One region of the Pseudoalteromonas sp. SG43-3 genome, then DNA from elsewhere that is predicted to be linked to it. Evidence: predicted binding sites of a transcription regulator. Region 1 holds the regulator's gene; each other region holds the start of a gene.
The links. The regulator FliA, encoded in region 1, starts transcription of late flagellar genes. The targets are predictions, from matches to a motif close to CTAAAGNTNNNNNNNNNNNNGCCGATA.
Positions count from the first base shown of each region.

Region 2: a site for FliA is predicted at 1,282-1,308, ahead of H5157_RS01735 (DUF4402 domain-containing protein). Genes of this name have one in related genera too.
Region 3: a site for FliA is predicted at 1,472-1,498, ahead of H5157_RS19720 (DUF5610 domain-containing protein). Genes of this name have one in related genera too.

Region 1 covers NZ_JACJFC010000007.1:50,319-53,603, forward strand. The annotation lists gene flhF (flagellar biosynthesis protein FlhF) at 1-585, shown strand, start outside; gene H5157_RS08050 (MinD/ParA family protein) at 578-1,438, shown strand; gene H5157_RS08055 (RNA polymerase sigma factor FliA) at 1,465-2,175, shown strand; gene cheY (chemotaxis response regulator CheY) at 2,216-2,599, shown strand; gene H5157_RS08065 (protein phosphatase CheZ) at 2,617-3,285, shown strand, end outside.
Region 2 covers NZ_JACJFC010000001.1:360,725-364,009, forward strand. The annotation lists gene H5157_RS01725 (SPOR domain-containing protein) at 1-324, shown strand, start outside; gene H5157_RS01730 (SPOR domain-containing protein) at 694-1,248, shown strand; gene H5157_RS01735 (DUF4402 domain-containing protein) at 1,364-1,966, shown strand; gene H5157_RS01740 (DUF4402 domain-containing protein) at 1,970-2,452, shown strand; gene H5157_RS01745 (molecular chaperone) at 2,462-3,285, shown strand, end outside; gene H5157_RS01750 (MSCRAMM family adhesin SdrC) at 3,279-3,285, shown strand, end outside.
Region 3 covers NZ_JACJFC010000034.1:1,159-4,443, reverse strand. The annotation lists gene H5157_RS19730 (thiol:disulfide interchange protein DsbA/DsbL) at 1-202, shown strand, start outside; gene trmA (tRNA (uridine(54)-C5)-methyltransferase TrmA) at 268-1,365, opposite strand; gene H5157_RS19720 (DUF5610 domain-containing protein) at 1,528-2,667, shown strand; gene murI (glutamate racemase) at 2,733-3,285, shown strand, end outside.

The DNA of each region.
Region 1 (3,285 bases):
GCACAAAAATATGGTGCCGATAAAGTGGCGTTAATAACCACTGATACATACAGAATTGGTGCTTATGAACAACTTGCAACATATGGTCGTATTATTGGTTGTGGTGTTAAGCAAGTTAAAGATGCTAATGAATTAGCTGAAGTTTTATATCATTTACGAAATAAACGTCTAGTATTAATTGACACAGCAGGTATGAGCCAGCGAGATTTACGTTTAACTGAGCAATTAAACACGTTAATGCGTAACCAACGTGTAGATATTCGCAGCTACTTAGTACTTAGCGCGACAGCACAAATTAATGTATTGCAAGAAACTGTACGTCACTTTAAAAAAGTACAGTTAAGTGGCTGTATTTTCACTAAGTTAGACGAATCATTAAGTTTGGGTGAGATTATTAGTATTGCGATTCAAAATCGCCTTCCAATAGGGTATCTTACTAATGGTCAACGAGTACCAGAGGATATTCGTGTTGCAAATGCTGAGAAACTAGTTAAAAAGGCTGAGCAATTATATTTAAAAAGAACAAAAGAACAACATTCAAGGCACCAAGCAGTGGCGCCAAGCACAGTAGGGATGTATGATTAACACAGTATTAGATCAAGCAAGCGGCCTGCGCAAAATGAGTCAAAACAATAACAACGGCGTAAAAGTTATCGCTGTAACCGGTGGTAAAGGTGGAGTAGGGAAAACAAATGTTTCTCTAAATACAGCTATTGCACTTGGGCAGCAAGGTAATCGAGTATTAGTGCTGGATGCTGACTTGGGTTTAGCAAACTGTGATGTGATGCTTGGTTTACGTGTAGAGCGTAACTTGTCACATGTCTTGTCTGGTGAATGTGAGCTTGATGAAATTTTAGTTGAAGGCCCTGCAGGAATTAAAATTGTACCCGCTACATCGGGTTCGCAAAGTATGGTTGAATTATCACCATCTGAGCATGCTGGGCTAATTCGTGCGTTTAGCGAATTGAATACCGAATTTGATATTTTAATTGTAGATACAGCTGCTGGTATTTCAGACATGGTACTGAGCTTCTCGCGTGCAGCGCAAGATGTAATGGTTGTTGTATGCGATGAGCCGACATCAATCACCGACGCTTACGCACTTATTAAAGTATTAAGTCGTGAGCACGGCGTTTATAAATTTAAAATTGTTGCCAATATGGTGCGCAGTATGCGTGAAGGCACTGAATTGTTTGCAAAGCTATCTAAAGTTACCGACCGCTTTTTAGATGTATCAATGGAGCTAGTAGCAACGGTTCCTTATGATGAAAATATGCGCAAAGCAACACGTCGTCAAAAAGTAATAGTAGAGCTCTTTCCAAATTCGCCAGCCGCTCTTGCGTTTAAAACGCTGGCAACAAAAGCAGTTAAATGGCCAATACCCAACCAACCATCTGGGCATTTAGAGTTTTTCATTGAGAAACTAGTAAACGGTTAATTATGACAACACTGGTGAATAGAGCTATGGGATATCAATCAACACAAAATTTAAATGTGATTGTTGAGAAGCATGCATCACTTGTTAAAAAAGTGGCATGTCATCTAATTGCTCGATTACCACCTAGCGTTCAACTTGATGATTTAATTCAATCAGGAATGATAGGCTTAATAGAAGCTTCGAAAAACTTTGATGCAACAAAAGGCGCAAGCTTTGAAACTTTTGCAGGTATTCGTATTCGCGGTGCTATGCTTGATGAAATGCGCCGTGGTGATTGGGCTCCTCGTTCAGTTCACCGTAAAAACAGGCAAGTTGCAGAAGCAATTACTGAGCTCGAAAGTAGTCTGAACCGCGAACCAACGGACATAGAAGTTGCTGAAAAACTTGAAATTTCGCTCAATGAGTACCATCATATTTTAAATGATGCGAATACGAGTAAAATATTAGGCATTGAAGACCTTGGTGTAGATGAGGATGTTATTACTCCTGTAGGCCAAGATTTAGCACAAGATAAACCTTTTAATAATGTTAAAAATGATAGGTTTAATGAGTCTTTGCTAAGTGCAATTAAGTCATTACCAGAGCGTGATGCAATGGTGCTTTCTTTGTACTACAACGATGAAATGAATTTAAAAGAAATAGGACATATACTCGATGTAAGTGAATCGCGTGTAAGTCAGATACATGGTCAGGCGATGATTAAGCTTAAAGCTAAAATCAATGACTGGATAAATTAGTAGTAAGTAAACAAAGGTTAATACCTCACTGGGGGATGTTTTGGATAAAAACATGAAAATTCTTGTAGTTGATGATTTTTCAACAATGAGACGCATTATAAAAAACCTGTTACGTGACTTAGGTTTCACTAACGTTCAAGAAGCTGATGATGGGTCTACAGCTTTGCCTATGTTGCAAAATCAAGTGTTTGATTTTGTAGTTACGGATTGGAATATGCCTGGAATGCAGGGTATTGATCTTTTAAGAGCAATACGTGCAGACGATAAGTTAAAACATATCCCTGTATTAATGGTAACGGCAGAGGCTAAAAAAGAACAAATAATAGCTGCAGCGCAAGCTGGTGTTAATGGTTATATTGTTAAGCCATTTACGGCTGGAACATTAAAAACTAAATTAGAAAAAGTATTTGAACGCTTAGGCTAATGATGGGGGAGAGGCTTATGCCAGCACCAGCTGCGCCTCAAATAACGTTAGAACAAGCTCGTCAGCTCGTTGTTTTTTTAGAAAATGATGAGCAAGACAAAGCAAATCAGTTGATTTTAGAGGCTGCATCTAAAGAGCAGTCTGAATTATTTGCTGAAGTTGGAAAGTTGACTCGTCAACTGCACGAAGCCCTTAAAAGTTTTGAGCTTGATACTCGCTTAACTGATATAACGACAGATGCGATTCCAGATGCTAAAAAGAGGCTTAATTATGTTATAGAAATGACAGAAAATGCGGCTAATAAAACAATGGATGCAGTGGAGGCCAGTTTACCTATAGCCCAACAGTTAGCGGACGAAATATCTCATATCAAACCGACATGGGATCGTTTAATGAGCCGCGAGATTGAGCTTGGTGAGTTTAAGCAACTTTGCCATAGCATCGATAAGTTTATGAACAACTCTCATCATAAGACTGATGAGCTTCAAAACTTAATGACAAATGTATTAATGGCTCAAGACTATCAAGACTTAACAGGTCAAGTTATTCGCCGTGTTATTGAACTTGTTAGGGAAGTAGAAGAAAGTTTACTGCATCTTTTAACTGCGTTTGCTGAACAAGACGACAGTAACAGCACCGCGAATAAAGTAGAACAACAAAAAATAAAAGAACCAGTTGCCACACAA
Region 2 (3,285 bases), on a different contig from region 1:
GTTAAACAAAACTACAGCAATAAAAAACAAGCTGTAAAATTAAATAAACCAAAACATGTATTTGCTTTGCAGGTAGCTTCGGTTGACTCAGAGCAAGGTGTGGCTAAAGCATGGCAAGAGCTAAATACTAAAGCAGCACCGTTGTTTAGAGACAAAATATTGACTAACGTAGAAACCGCCAAGATAAACGACAAAATGTTTTACAGACTAAAACTAGGCTCTTACCAAAACTTTAAAAATGCAAAAGCAGATTGTGACGTATTCAAGCTGTATAAACTCGATTGTATAGTAAGTAACTACACCGATAAGCCAGTAAGGCTGTAGCCCGTATTACGTAATATCAATCTGTAATAATACCTAATCAATCTTGGGGATTAAACCTGACGCAATTATCGCTAATAATTTTGATATACGAGTGCACGGAGGCAGTAGCTAGAGCAATACAGCAATAACTAGTGATAGTAATTAAATAATGCAATTTTGTTTTGTTATCAACTCGGTTTTCTTACTTTAAAATAGACTACTTAATTAAAAAGTTGCTATAAATTGGCGCAAAATTTGCTTTGATTTATTATCTTGGTTAGTAGAGTGCATTTTGCAATGCGGTATTTGAAGTCTTGTCATTTAATATCAGTTTTATTCTTATCTTTTTATTTATATGGATGCAGCAGCGCAACTGTAAATAACGAGAGCGTGCAGCATTCTTTAATAACTGATAAACAAGTAAAAGAGTATGTTTCGCAGTGGCACTTACAGCAAGAAAGCATTGGTCGTTTAACTGCTATGGAAGATGATTTACAGCTATTAATTATGGCGTTATCGTCTCAAAGTGAATTAACTGAAAACCCTCCTTTACTCATGCAAAGTAAAATCGATATCACCTATGGTAATCAGCCTTCACAGAATTTGGAACCGACGGCACTAAATAACACTCCCGAAGTAAAAACACCAAACTTACAAAATTCAGAACTCACCTTAACAGATGAAACTAAAATTGGAGCACAGCTTGGTTGGTATTTAAAGCCTGAGCTTGTTAAAGCAAGAGTCGAAAAGCTTAAGCAATTATATCCCAGTGCATTTACTCAATTTAACTTTACTATGTTTGAACGTAAAAATAATAATATGACTTTGTATGGATTACGTGTAGGTCCATTTAAAAACGATGCTCAAGTAAGTGCGTTTTGTTATTTAGCTAATCAGCTTGCTCAAGTATGTAATATTGCTGCTTTTGTCGGAAAACCAATATAATTAATAAATTAGGCCTTTTAAACTTATATAGTATTAAAGTATTTGTACTAATAGTCGATACTAACTATAGTTGGGCAAATATTTGATAAAGCCCATTTTCTTATAAGGATTTAGCATGAAGTTTTATTTATCTGCATTAGCTGTAGCCACCGTGGTCAGCTCGTTTAGCACTTATGCTGCTACAGAGTCATTTGAAGCGAAAGTAACAGTACAAAATGCTGTAGTACTCACAAAAGATAACGATTTAAATTTTGGTACTATTCGTGCTATTTCAGATCCATTAGGCGCCGAACAAGCAACGCTGACAGTTAATCCTGATCCAGCTGCGAGCCCTGTTACTTCACAAGATAATCCAACTGGTAACGCTGCGAGTATCTCAATAATTGAAGGTGGTGAAGCGGGTGCTTTCAGTGTGTCAGATGTAGTACCAAACTCTATTTTAACCATTAGCGACCCAGTAAATACTTTAATACTACCCTTAGCTGGCCAAGGCTTAAATGAACCTGATTTTACTGTAGATGCTTGGACTTACTTTATAACGAGCGGAACAAATGCAGGAGCGCTTTATACGCAGGGTACTCCTAACCTACAAGCTGGTGCTGATGGCGCTGTATCATTTAATATAGGCGCGACTCTTTCTACTTCATCAAACGCATCAAGTGTTGATTACCCTGATGGTGAGTATTCTGGTAGCTTTAATATTGAAGTGTCATATTAATTAGTGTTTAAACAAACAATGCGCTTTTTGTATGTTTCTGCTTGGCTTTCGTTAATGTTTAGCGAGCAAGCCTATAGCGCAAGCATACAACAAGAAGCGCTTAATTTTGGCACTTTAGTTATCCCTCAAAATAATACTTTAAGCTCTATCACGATTAACCACAATGGTGAAATAACCACATTTGGTAGTATTTACGTATTAACTGAGGGGAATCCCGCAGAACTTTTATTTACCGATTTACCTCCGCTTACTCAAATATCGTTTAATAAAATGAGTGACTCTACATTGCAAAGTGAAGTACTTGGAGCTAATAGTGCCAAGTTTTCGGTTGTATTAGTGGATTTACCAAGCACGCAAACTAGCGATGAATTTGGAGATCTTTTACTCAAAGTAGGTGGCCGTTTAATAACGACAGGGACTAGCCAAAGTTACTTAGATGGTAGTTTTATTACTGACACCCAATTAGAAATTACGATTGATTACTAAAGGAAAAACATGCTTTATAAAGTTGTAGTGCTGCTCGCACTGAGTGTATGTATTTTAGGAAAAAATGCATACGCAAATTTACTTATCTCTCCAACCCGTATTAGTTTTGATGAACGTCAACGAACCGCTAAAGTTACCGTAATTAATACGGGGGATGAATATCAAACATATCGTGTTTTATGGAGTGAGAAGCAAGCGCAACCTAGCGGTGGCTACATACAGTTGGCAGAGGCTACAAGCGAAAGTTTAAGTTCAATGGCACGTTTGTCACCAAAACAAATGCGTTTAGCACCTGGTGAAAAACAAACAGTAAAAATAGCAATACGTAAACCTAAAGGTCTAGCTTCTGGTGAGTACCGCTCTCATCTTCTATTTCAAGCATTGCCTGGTGAAAATACTAATAAAACAAGCTCAATAAAAGTTAATATGATTATGAGCTACAGCATTCCTATTTTGTTACGTAAAGACATGAAAGAGCCAGAAGTTGCCATAGAACAAGCTAAGCTAGTGCTAAATGAAAGCAATCAACGTCCTCAGTTTTTATTGAATATAAAACGAGAAGGTAAGTTTAGTAGCTACGGTAAATTAAGTGCTTACTTTGTTGATAGCAATAACGAGCAAGTTAAAATTGCAGAAATTGGTAATTTAAGTATTTATCCAGAAGTGGATAATGCGTTTGTAACCCTTAGTTTATTTAGTGACAAAAATTTAGATAAAGCAGGAAAAGTCATTTTTAAATATGAAGGCAGTCAAGAATATAAAGACCTTACATTTGCACAATACACTCTGCCTTTAACCTCACAATCACTTAATGTTTTAACTGTGAATGACGC
Region 3 (3,285 bases), on a different contig from region 1:
TAAGCTGTTTAAAAGCTTCTCGGTACGTACGCTGAGCTCTAAAATGAAACGCGACCAAGACTACTTTAAAGAAAAAGGCGCACTACGTGGCGTACCTACCTTTATTGTAAATGGTAAGTACAAATTAAACCTAGGTCGTGAGTCGGGTATTACTAAACCTGAAGACATTAGCAAATTAATAAATTACTTAGCTAACAAGTAAGTTTAGCTAAAACAAAAAAAAGCTCCTTAAGGAGCTTTTTTATGGGTAACGTTTACTGAACGTATTTATTTGCGCTGTAAGAAAACGCCCGACTCAATGTGATGCGTATAAGGGAACTGATCAAATATAGCAAAGCGCTTAACGTTATGCGTACGTGTTAAGTGATCAAGGTCACGCTCAAGAGTTTCAGGATTACAGGATATATAAATTATGCTTTCGTAGTTAGCCACTAAGTCACACGTTAATTCATCCATGCCCGCGCGTGGTGGATCAACTAATATGGTTTGGCAGTCATAGCTTTTTAAATCAATACCATCTAAACGAGAGAAAGTACGCTCGCCATTCATTGCTTGAGTAAACTCTTCACTAGACATACGAATAATATCTAAGTTCTCTACGTTGTTTTTAGCAATGTTGTATTGAGCAGAGTGAACAGATGATTTTGATATTTCCGTCGCTAATACTTTATTAAAAGAACCTGCTAATGCAATTGAAAAGTTACCGTTACCACAATACAATTCTAGTAAATCATTTTTAAGTGGTTTACATAAATCTTGTGCCCACTCCAGCATATTAATATTTACTTTTGCATTAGGCTGAGTAAAGCTATTTTCTACTTGTTGATAAATAAGCTCTTGCCCATTAACTGTTAAACGTTCAGTTACAAAGTCATCACCTAGTACTTCTTTTTGTTTGCGAGCACGACCTATAAAGTCAATTTTGTATTTACTGCTAAGCTTTTCTTTCAGTGCTTTAATTTCACTTAACCATTCATCATCCAGTGGTTTGTGATAAAGCAAGCTTACTAAAATTTCACCGCTTAGCGTTGATAGGTAATCGATTTGAAATAACTTACGGCGTAATATTTCACAAGGCTTAAGGTTTTCAATCATCACCTGCATTATTTCACCTACTAGAGGCGCTGCTGGGTCAAATGTATCAACACGGATTTTTTCTTTTGTTTGTTGATCAAACATAATGTGAAACAGATCATCACCGTCGTGCCATACTCTAAATTCAGCACGTTGGCGGTAGTTAGTTGGCTCTGAGCTAAATACTTCTAATTGCTCCACACCAAAACGTTGAAACTGCGTACTAATTCGCTGCTCTTTTTCACTTAACTGCGCTTGGTACTGTGTGGTATCTATTTTAATAACTGCCATTAACGCTACTACCTTATCTAAGATCTGTTTATCGGCGCTATTGTAGGGAGCGCTGCGTATTTGTCTAGTTTTGGCTAGCATTTATGCTGTTTTATTGAACATTGTACTTTAGTTTTTGTTGTTATAGCCGATAATAAACTACGCACGCTTAGGAGACGAATCATGAAAATAGGTAATTATGGCTTTACGCCAAACAACAACATCAATAAATTCAATAATAAAGCTGATATACAGCAACCTACAATTACGTCTCCTCAAGATAGCTATCAACAACGAGGCCGAGAGTTGGCCGCAAAGGTGCTTGGCGATAAAATGGCTGAGCAGCTTGGATTGCCTATCGCAGAAAAAAAAGCAGATAAACCACTATTTGATTTTGATGAAATAGTAAAAAACGTACTCGATTTTGTAAGTAGTGCTGTAAATAAAGCAAAAGCTAACGGCGCTGATGACGAAAAGCTCAAAGATATGCTAGGCGATGCGCGCAAAGGAGTCCAAATAGGGATTGATGACGCTGTTGATGAACTCAAAGGTACAGGCGTATTTAATGATGACATGGAAGAGGGCATTAATAAGTCCAAAGAGGGAATTTACAATGGGCTGGATAAGTTTGAAGAGTCGTTATTTAACCCACAACCTGCCAGCGTAAATATAAGCCAGGCCCAATACGTCAGTATGACGAGTAATGCAGAGTATAAATTTACTACAGCAGAAGGCGATGAGGTAAGTATTAGCTTTGCTGATGCATTTGAATCTCAATCGGCAAGTGGCTATCAGCAAAATAGTAATAGTGAGTCGTTTGCAAGCTCATCATCGCAATCTCGACAGGTATCATTTTCGATGTCGGTAAATGGTGACTTAAACGAGCAAGAGCAAGAAGCTATTAATGCGATGATGGAAGACTTACAAGATTTAAGTAAAACCTTTTTTGGTGGTGATTTAGATGAAGCATTTGAACAAGCGCAAGAGCTGAGTTTAGACAGCGATCAGCTGGTGGCTTTTTCTATGGATTTACGCCAAACAAAAACAATAGCAACAGTTAAAAGCTATGAAGAATATAAACCAGCACCAGAAAAACAAGTAGCAGAAGGGTTAGCCCCTTTTAATGACGACCTTAAAAATGCTTTTGAAAAAGCGGGTGAGCTTGGATTACAAAATCAGCTAGCTGGCATTCTCCAATGGTTAAATCAAGATCAGGAACAAATAGATAAGTTAGTAGATTATACAAAGTCTATGTTCGAAAACCTTAATCAGTTAAATTCAGCAGCCGACAGGCTTACTGATTTAGAAGCCACGCAAAGTTAAACTACTTTCTTTTATAAAAACCTCATGGCAAACTGCCGATCTTAAAGTAAAGTAGGAACGGTAGTTTGTCAGCGCATATAATGGTCTTTGATTCAGGTATTGGTGGAACTACTGTACTTGAACATATCAAGCAAAGTATCCCCAATGCTCAGTACAGCTATTTTATGGATAATGCATTACTACCTTATGGTGCTCAATCCCAACAAACTATAATTAACCGATTATGTTCACTTATTCATTTCATCAAAGCCAACACGCTTAACGTCGATTTAATTGTAATAGCGTGTAATACAGCTTCTACATCTGCACTCAGCGCTGTTCGCCAAATTACGGATATTCCTATAGTAGGTGTTGTGCCAGCAATAAAACCTGCAGCAGAGTTAACACGTTCAAATCATATTGGCTTATTAGCCACACCGGCAACGGTCGCCAGTTCATACACAAAAACATTAATTGCTGAACATGCACGTAATGTGATCGTTAATCTGTATAGCAGTGTTGAATTAGTAACGTTAGCTGAGGAATGCTTTTTTACAGGCTCTTTAGATACAAATAAGTTGTATCAAGTACTTGATGAACTACATATAGATAAAACAATAGATGTACTTGTACTAGGGT